Linked DNA regions of Actinokineospora baliensis. The main gene of each other region encodes a partner of the protein of the gene in region 2 in a complex. Links are inferred from orthologs where the notes say so. Each region holds a gene or a part of one and is shown on either strand. Other genes may lie near its edges.

Region 1 (3,125 bases), 300 kb from region 2 along the record:
CAGCGCGGACTCGGCGTCGGTGACGGAGCCGACGAACAGGGTGACGGCGGAGTCGCCGTGCCAGTCGTCGAGGATGGCGCCGCAGTCGACGGAGATCAGGTCGCCCTCGGCGAGCACCTGCCCGCGCGAGGGGATGCCGTGCACGATCTGCTCGTTGACCGAGGCGCAGATGCTGGCCGGGAAGCCGTGGTAGCCCTTGAACGAGGGCACCGCGCCCGCGTCGCGGATGGTCTGCTCGGCGAGCTCGTCGAGCTCCTGCGTGCTGACCCCCGGGCGGGCGGCGGTGGCGACGGCGGCCAGGGCCTTCGCCACGACCAGCCCGGCGGCGCGCATGGCCTCGAGCTGGGCGGGCGTCTTGATCTCGATCATCCGCGACTTCCAGGAGGCGATGGCCAGGCGCAGTCCGGCGCGCAGACCACCGGTCACGTCCGGTCGCGCAGCGCCGAGAGCACGCGCCCGGTGATGTCGTCGACCTCGCCGACGGCGTCCACGGTGATCACCGAGGTGCCGTAGTAGTCCAGCAGCGGCGCGGTCTCCGACCGGTAGATCTCCTGGCGGCGGCGGATGACGTCCTCGTTGTCGTCGGTGCGGCCCCTGGCCAGCAGCCGCTTGACCACGACGTCCTCGTCGACCTTGAACTCGACGACGGCGTCGAGGGACTGGCCGGTGCTGCTGAGGATCTTGCCGAGCACCTCGGCCTGGCCGACGTTGCGCGGGAACCCGTCGAGCAGGAACCCGCCGCGCGCGTCGGCCTCGTCGAGCCGCTCGCGCACCATCTCGTTGGTCACCTCGTCCGGGACCAGCTGCCCGGAGTCGAGGTAGCGCTTGACGTCCTGGCCGAGTTCGGTGTTGTTCGTGATGTGCGCCCGGAACAGGTCCCCGGTGGAGATGTGCGGCACGCCGAGCTCTTCGCTGAGCGCGGCCGCCTGGGTGCCCTTGCCCGCTCCGGGCGGTCCAACGAGAACAACACGCGTCACTTGAGGAACCCTTCGTAGTTGCGCTGCATCAGCTGGCTCTCGATCTGCTTCACGGTGTCGAGACCGACGCCGACCATGATGAGGACGGCGGTGCCACCGAACGGGAAGTTCTGGTTCTGACCGGGGTCGGTGATCTCGAGGAAGAAGTTGGGCAGCACCGCGATGATGCCGAGGTAGATCGAGCCGGGGAGCGTGATGCGGCTCAACACGAAGCTCAGGTACTCAGACGTCGGGCGACCGGGGCGGATGCCCGGGATGAAGCCGCCGAACTTCTTCATCTCGTCAGCGCGCTCGTTCACGTTGAACGTGATGGTGATGTAGAAGTACGTGAAGAAGATGATCAGCGCGAAGTAGATGCCGATGTGCACCCAGCTGGCCTGGTTGACGATGTGGTTCGAGATGAACCGCTGCCAGGCGGAGCTGTCCTGGCCGACCAGCCGCGAGATCAGGTCGGGCAGGTAGAGCAGCGACGACGCGAAGATGACCGGGATGACGCCAGCCTGGTTGACCTTCAGCGGCAGGTACGTCGAGGTGCCGCCGTACATGCGGCGACCGATCATGCGCTTGGCGTACTGCACCGGGATCCGGCGCTGGCCCTGCTCGACGAACACGACGCTGCCGATGATCAGCAGGCCGAACACCAGCACCATGGCGAACACCAGGCCGCCGTTGCGGTTGAGGATGTTGCCGCCCTCGGCCGGGATGCGCGCCGCGATGTTGACGAACATCAGCAGCGACATGCCGTTGCCGATCCCGCGCTCGGTGATCAGCTCACCGAACCACATGATCAGCGCGGTGCCCGCGGTCATCGTGATGACCACGACGGCCAGCGTGAACACGTTGCTGTTCGGGATGATGTCGTCGGGGCAGTTGCCGAACAGCTGCTTGCGGTCGGCCATGGCGACGATGCCGGTCGCCTGCAGGACCGCGAGCGCGATCGTCAGGTAGCGCGTGTACTGCGTGAGCTTGCCCTGGCCCGCCTGGCCTTCCTTCTTCAGCTGCTCGAACCGGGGGATCACCACCGTCAACAGCTGGATGATGATGCTCGCGGTGATGTAGGGCATGATCCCGAGCGCGAAGACCGACAGCTGCAGCAAGGCGCCGCCGCTGAACAGGTTCAGCAGGCCGAAGACGCTGCTGTTGCTGTCGGACACCAGGTCCAGGCACTTCTGGACGTTCGGGTAGGACACGCCCGGCGAAGGCAGCAGTGCGCCGACTCGGTAGACCACGATGATCCCGAGCGTGAAAAGGATCTTACGGCGCAAGTCCGGCGTCGCGAGAGCCGAGCGGAAGGCGCTGAACACGCAAGAACCTCCTCGGCGTCACCGGCAGCTCATTGCCGGTGAACGGCTTAACCGGCTAGTCGCCGGCGGTTACAGGGCCAGGGCTACCAGGTGTTGGCAGGCCAGGGGCGCTCCGGGGCAACAGACCCCACAGCGTGTTCTCGACTCTAACAGCACGCTTGTTGGGTTCAGCACCCCGAGGTACCCACAACCTGCCGCCCCGGTGCCGTCACCGGGGTGATGTGGCTAACAAAGCGGCCATGCCGAGCAGCACGACACCGGTGCCCTGGTCCAACCGGCGGTGCGCCCTGCGGCTCATCCGCACCGCCCGCACCACCGCGCCGACCCCCACGTAGATCGTCCCGGCGACGAGCTCGGCCACCAGGTACAGCGCACCGAGCACGAGCACCTGCGCGGTCACCGAACCGCGGTCGGGCTCGACGAACTGGGGCACGAACGCGGTGAAGATCAGGACGGCCTTGGGGTTGGTGACCGCGACCAGGAACTCCTTGCGCGCCAAGGAGAACAGGTCCGGCGCGACCAGGTCGTCCTGGGTGTCCTCGGGGGTGGACCTGGCGGTGAGGATCCGGACGCCGAGGTACACCAGGTACCCGACACCGAGCCACTTGACGACGGTGAGCGCCACCTCAGAGGCGGCCAGCAGACCACCGAGACCGGCTGCGACGGCCGTGATGAGCAGGGCGAACCCGGTGAGCCGACCGAGCAGCGCGGTGGTGCCCCTGGCGGGTCCGTACCGCATGCCGTGGTGCATGCCGAGGAGGTTGTTCGCCCCGGGGGTCATGGCCACCAGGAAGGCGGCGCCGAGGAAGATGAGGACCCACATAGCGGAGTCCTATCATCCGAC
Region 2 (3,757 bases):
CTACACACGACGACCACCGCGCCGGGAGTGGTGGAGGTGATGTCGACGGTGCGGATCGTGCCTATAGGACGACCGGAGTCTTGGCACGTGAAGGCGTGCATCGGCCGGTGGGAGCAAGAGGCAGGACTGTGGCGCTGCAAGACCCTGCGCTTCATGGGGTTCTAAAAGACGAACCGGGTGGCGGACGGAGTTCCGTCCACCACCCGGCTATAGGACTTCGCGTCAGCGACGGGGGCCCTTGCGACCCTTCTTGGCCGAGTCGCGGGCGGCCTGCCTGCGCTCACGTCGCGTGCCACTCGCACCGTTGTCGGCGTTGCCGCCGTCGGAGTGGGACTCGACGCCACCGTCCTCGGCGGGACCGGTGTAGTTCAACCGCTGCGGGGCAGGTCCCTCGAAACCCTTGCCGCGCAAAGCGGGCGGGAGCTTGTCGCCGGCCGAGGCGGCGGCCGCCTGCTCGGCGCGGACCCGGTCCTGCACCGCCTGCGCCCTGGCCTGGCGGGCCTGCAGCTCCGCCTGGCGGGCCTGGGCGGCCGGGTCGGCGCTGACCGAGGGCAGCGCGGTCGGCTGCGGCGCCAACTGGACCTCGGGCTCGGCGGGCTCGACCGGGACGTTGAAGATGAACCCGACCGACTCCTCCTTCAGCGCGTCGAGCATCGCGCTGAACATCTCGAAGCCCTCCTTCTGGTACTCGATCAGCGGGTCGCGCTGGGCCATCGCCCGCAGACCGATGCCCTCCTTGAGGTAGTCCATCTCGTAGAGGTGCTCGCGCCACTTGCGGTCGAGCACCGAGAGCATCACCCGGCGCTCCACCTCGCGCATCGCGCCCTCGCCGACCTTGCCGTCGATCTCGGCCTCGCGCTCGCCGTAGGCGCGCACGGCGTCGTCGGTGATCGCGTTCAGCAGGAACTCGTGGTCCATGTCCTTGCCGTCGGCCTCGGCCCGGTCGATCAGGTCCTCCCAGTCGACGCCGATCGGGTACAGCTGCTTGAGGGCGGTCCACAGCTTGGCGTGGTCCCAGTCCTCGGAGTAGCCGTCCGCGGTCGCCCCGGTGACGTAGGCGTCGACGACGTCGCTGAGCATCCGCTCGATCTGCTCGCGCAGGTCCTCGCCCTGCAGCACCCGCAGCCGCTCGGCGTAGATCACCTTGCGCTGCTTGTTCATCACCTCGTCGTACTTGAGCACGTTCTTGCGGATCTCGAAGTTCTGCTGCTCGACCTGCGTCTGCGCGCTGCGGATCGCCCTGGTGACGATCTTGGCCTCGATCGGCTGGTCCTCGGGCACGTTCATCGCGGTCATCACGCGCTCGACCATGCCCGCGTTGAACCGGCGCATCAGCTCGTCGCCCAGCGACAGGTAGAACCGGGACTCGCCGGGGTCGCCCTGGCGGCCGGAGCGACCGCGCAGCTGGTTGTCGATGCGCCGCGACTCGTGCCGCTCGGTGCCCAGCACGTAGAGGCCACCGGCCTTCTGCACCTCGATCTTCTCGGCCTTGACCTCCTGCTGCGCCTTCTCCAGCGCGGCGGGCAGCGCGGCGCGCCACTCCTCGGGGGTCTCGATCGGGTCGAGGCCGCGGTCGCGCAGCGCCTCCTCGGCGATGTGCTCGGGGTTGCCGCCGAGCACGATGTCGGTACCGCGACCGGCCATGTTGGTCGCCACGGTGACCGCGCCCTTGTGGCCCGCGCCCGCGATGATCGCGGCTTCCTTCTCGTGGTGCTTGGCGTTGAGGACGCTGTGCGGCACCCCGGCCTTGAGCAGCAGCTTCGACAGGTACTCGGAGCGCTCGACGCTGGTGGTGCCGACCAGCACCGGCTGGCCCTTCTCGTGCCGCTCGGCGATGTCCTCGGCGACCGCGAGGAACTTCGCCTCCTCGGTCTTGTAGATCAGGTCGGCCTGGTCCTTGCGGATCATGTCCCGGTTGGTCGGGATCGGCACGACACCCAGCTTGTAGGTGGTGTGGAACTCGGCCGCCTCGGTCTCGGCGGTACCGGTCATGCCGGAGAGCTTGGTGTAGAGCCGGAAGTAGTTCTGCAGGGTGACGGTGGCCAAGGTCTGGTTCTCGGCCTTGATCTCCACCCCCTCCTTGGCCTCGATGGCCTGGTGCATGCCCTCGTTGTAGCGGCGACCGGCGAGCACGCGGCCGGTGAACTCGTCGACGATGAGGACCTCGCCGTCGCGGACGATGTAGTCCTTGTCGCGCTTGTAGAGCTCCTTGGCCTTCAGCGCGTTGTTGAGGTAGCCGACCAGCGGGGTGTTCGCGGCCTCGTAGAGGTTCTCGATGCCGAGCTGGTCCTCGACGAGCGCGACGCCCTTCTCGGTGACGCCGACGGTCCGCTTGCGCTCGTCGACCTCGTAGTGGGTGTCGCGGCGCAGCATCGGCGAGAGCCTGGCGAACTCCTGGTACCAGCGCGAGGACTGGTCGGCCGGGCCGGAGATGATCAGCGGGGTGCGCGCCTCGTCGATCAGGATCGAGTCGACCTCGTCGACGATGGCGAAGTGGTGCCCGCGCTGGACCATGTCGTCGAGCGACCAGGCCATGTTGTCGCGCAGGTAGTCGAAGCCGAACTCGTTGTTCGTGCCGTGCGTGATGTCGCAGTTGTAGGCCTCGCGGCGCTCGGCCGGGGTCATGTCGGACAGGATCACGCCGACGGTCAGGCCCAGGAAGCGGTGGATGCGGCCCATCCAGTCCGCGTCGCGCTTGGCCAGGTAGTCGTTGGTGGTGATGACGTGCACGCCGTCACCGGCGAGGGCGTTGAGGTAGGCGGCGAGCACGCCGGTGAGCGTCTTGCCCTCACCGGTGCGCATCTCGGCGACCTGCCCGAGGTGCAGCGCGGCACCGCCCATGAGCTGCACGTCGAAGTGCCGCTGGCCCAGCACCCGCTTGGCGCCCTCCCTGGCCACCGCGAACGCCTCCGGCAGCAGCTCGTCGAGCGACTCACCGCCGCGGTAGCGCTCCTGGAACTCCGCGGTCTTGTCGCGCAACTCGTCGTCGGAGAGCGCGACGACCTCGTCCTCCAGCGAGTTGATGTGCGCTGCGATGTTGCGCAGCCGCTTGAGCGTCTTGCCCTCGCCCGCGCGCAGGATCCGGGACAGCACCATCCGAGTCGACCTCGCTAGCTGATAGTCGTGCGCCCGCTACGGACGCTCCTGTTCGTCATCGTAGGCAACCCGCTCCGCGGCGTGCACCGACACCGCACGCGGGGTGCGGCGCAGGGTACCCGGGTGAGGCCCGCCACAGCTCCAACGGCCCACCGGCACCTGAGGTTCCGCGATCGGCGGCAGTGGTGAACTGGGAACGGACCGCGGTCGCGATGACCAGGCGATCTTCCGGCACGCGGACGTGGTGGTGCCCCGGGGGAGCTGGTCCCCCGGGGCACGCGGTGCGTGGGTGCGCGGGGGTCAGACGAGCTTGATCACGCCGTAGTCGAAGGCGTGGCGCCGGTAGACGACGCTGGGGGTACCGGTGTCGGCGTCGGCGAACAGGTAGAAGTCGTGGCCGACCAGTTCCATCTCGTAGAGGGCCTGGTCGACGGTCATCGGCTTGGCCGGGTGCTCCTTCTCGCGCACCACGCGGCCGGGCAGCGCGTCCTCGTCGTCGTCCCAGCGGCCCCTGGGCAGCGGGACACCGCCGTACTCGGCGTCGATGTCGGCGTGCACGTGGCCGTTGGTCGCGCCGTTGCCGTTGGTCGTGTGCTCGGGGGCTTGCAGGACGGCCGTGCCGCCCGCGAGGAGAGCCGCGCCGTTGGTCGCGATCGGCATC

Evidence for each region.
Region 1: the proteins of secA (region 2) and secY are in contact, whole or in part, in a crystal structure (PDB 3DIN), measured with the Thermotoga maritima proteins. The link is inferred for Actinokineospora baliensis from one-to-one orthologs. Residues at the interface, in WP_004082002.1 of Thermotoga maritima: Glu261, Ala262, Arg263, Lys300, Ala301, Arg302, Thr303, Ile304, Ile305, Leu323, Tyr324, Asp325, Pro326, Val329, Ser330, Tyr333, Ile336, Lys340, Phe345, Val349, Glu363, Phe364, Tyr374, Ser375, Gly376, Gly377, Glu393, Ile395, Thr482, Ser483; in WP_004081795.1 of Thermotoga maritima: Glu108, Gly109, Glu110, Glu111, Ala236, Glu237, Arg238, Arg239, Ile240, Thr241, Ile242, Gln243, Tyr244, Ala245, Arg246, Arg247, Val248, Thr249, Gly250, Arg251, Arg252, Val253, Tyr254, Gly256, Ala257, Ser258, Thr259, Tyr260, Leu261, Pro262.

The regions. Positions count from the first base shown.
Region 1 is NZ_JAFBCK010000001.1:687,944-691,068, forward strand. What follows is about bases 128-2,941. They hold secY (preprotein translocase subunit SecY), read right to left. Parts: upstream 2,282-2,941; coding sequence 974-2,281; downstream 128-973. Other genes in these bases: map (type I methionyl aminopeptidase), read right to left, coding at 128-369; JOD54_RS02820 (adenylate kinase), read right to left, coding at 423-977; JOD54_RS02830 (LysE family translocator), read right to left, coding at 2,490-2,941. Outside these bases: more of map, read right to left, coding at 1-127; more of JOD54_RS02830, read right to left, coding at 2,942-3,104. UniProt on the Escherichia coli protein: The central subunit of the protein translocation channel SecYEG. Consists of two halves formed by TMs 1-5 and 6-10.
Region 2 is NZ_JAFBCK010000001.1:386,018-389,774, forward strand. Bases 23-3,468 are described here. They hold secA (preprotein translocase subunit SecA), read right to left. Parts: upstream 3,097-3,468; coding sequence 223-3,096; downstream 23-222. Other genes in these bases: JOD54_RS01395 (Rv3235 family protein), read left to right, coding at 23-165; hpf (ribosome hibernation-promoting factor, HPF/YfiA family), read right to left, coding at 3,397-3,468. In the rest of the region: more of JOD54_RS01395, read left to right, coding at 1-22; more of hpf, read right to left, coding at 3,469-3,757. UniProt on the Escherichia coli protein: Required for protein export, interacts with the SecYEG preprotein conducting channel.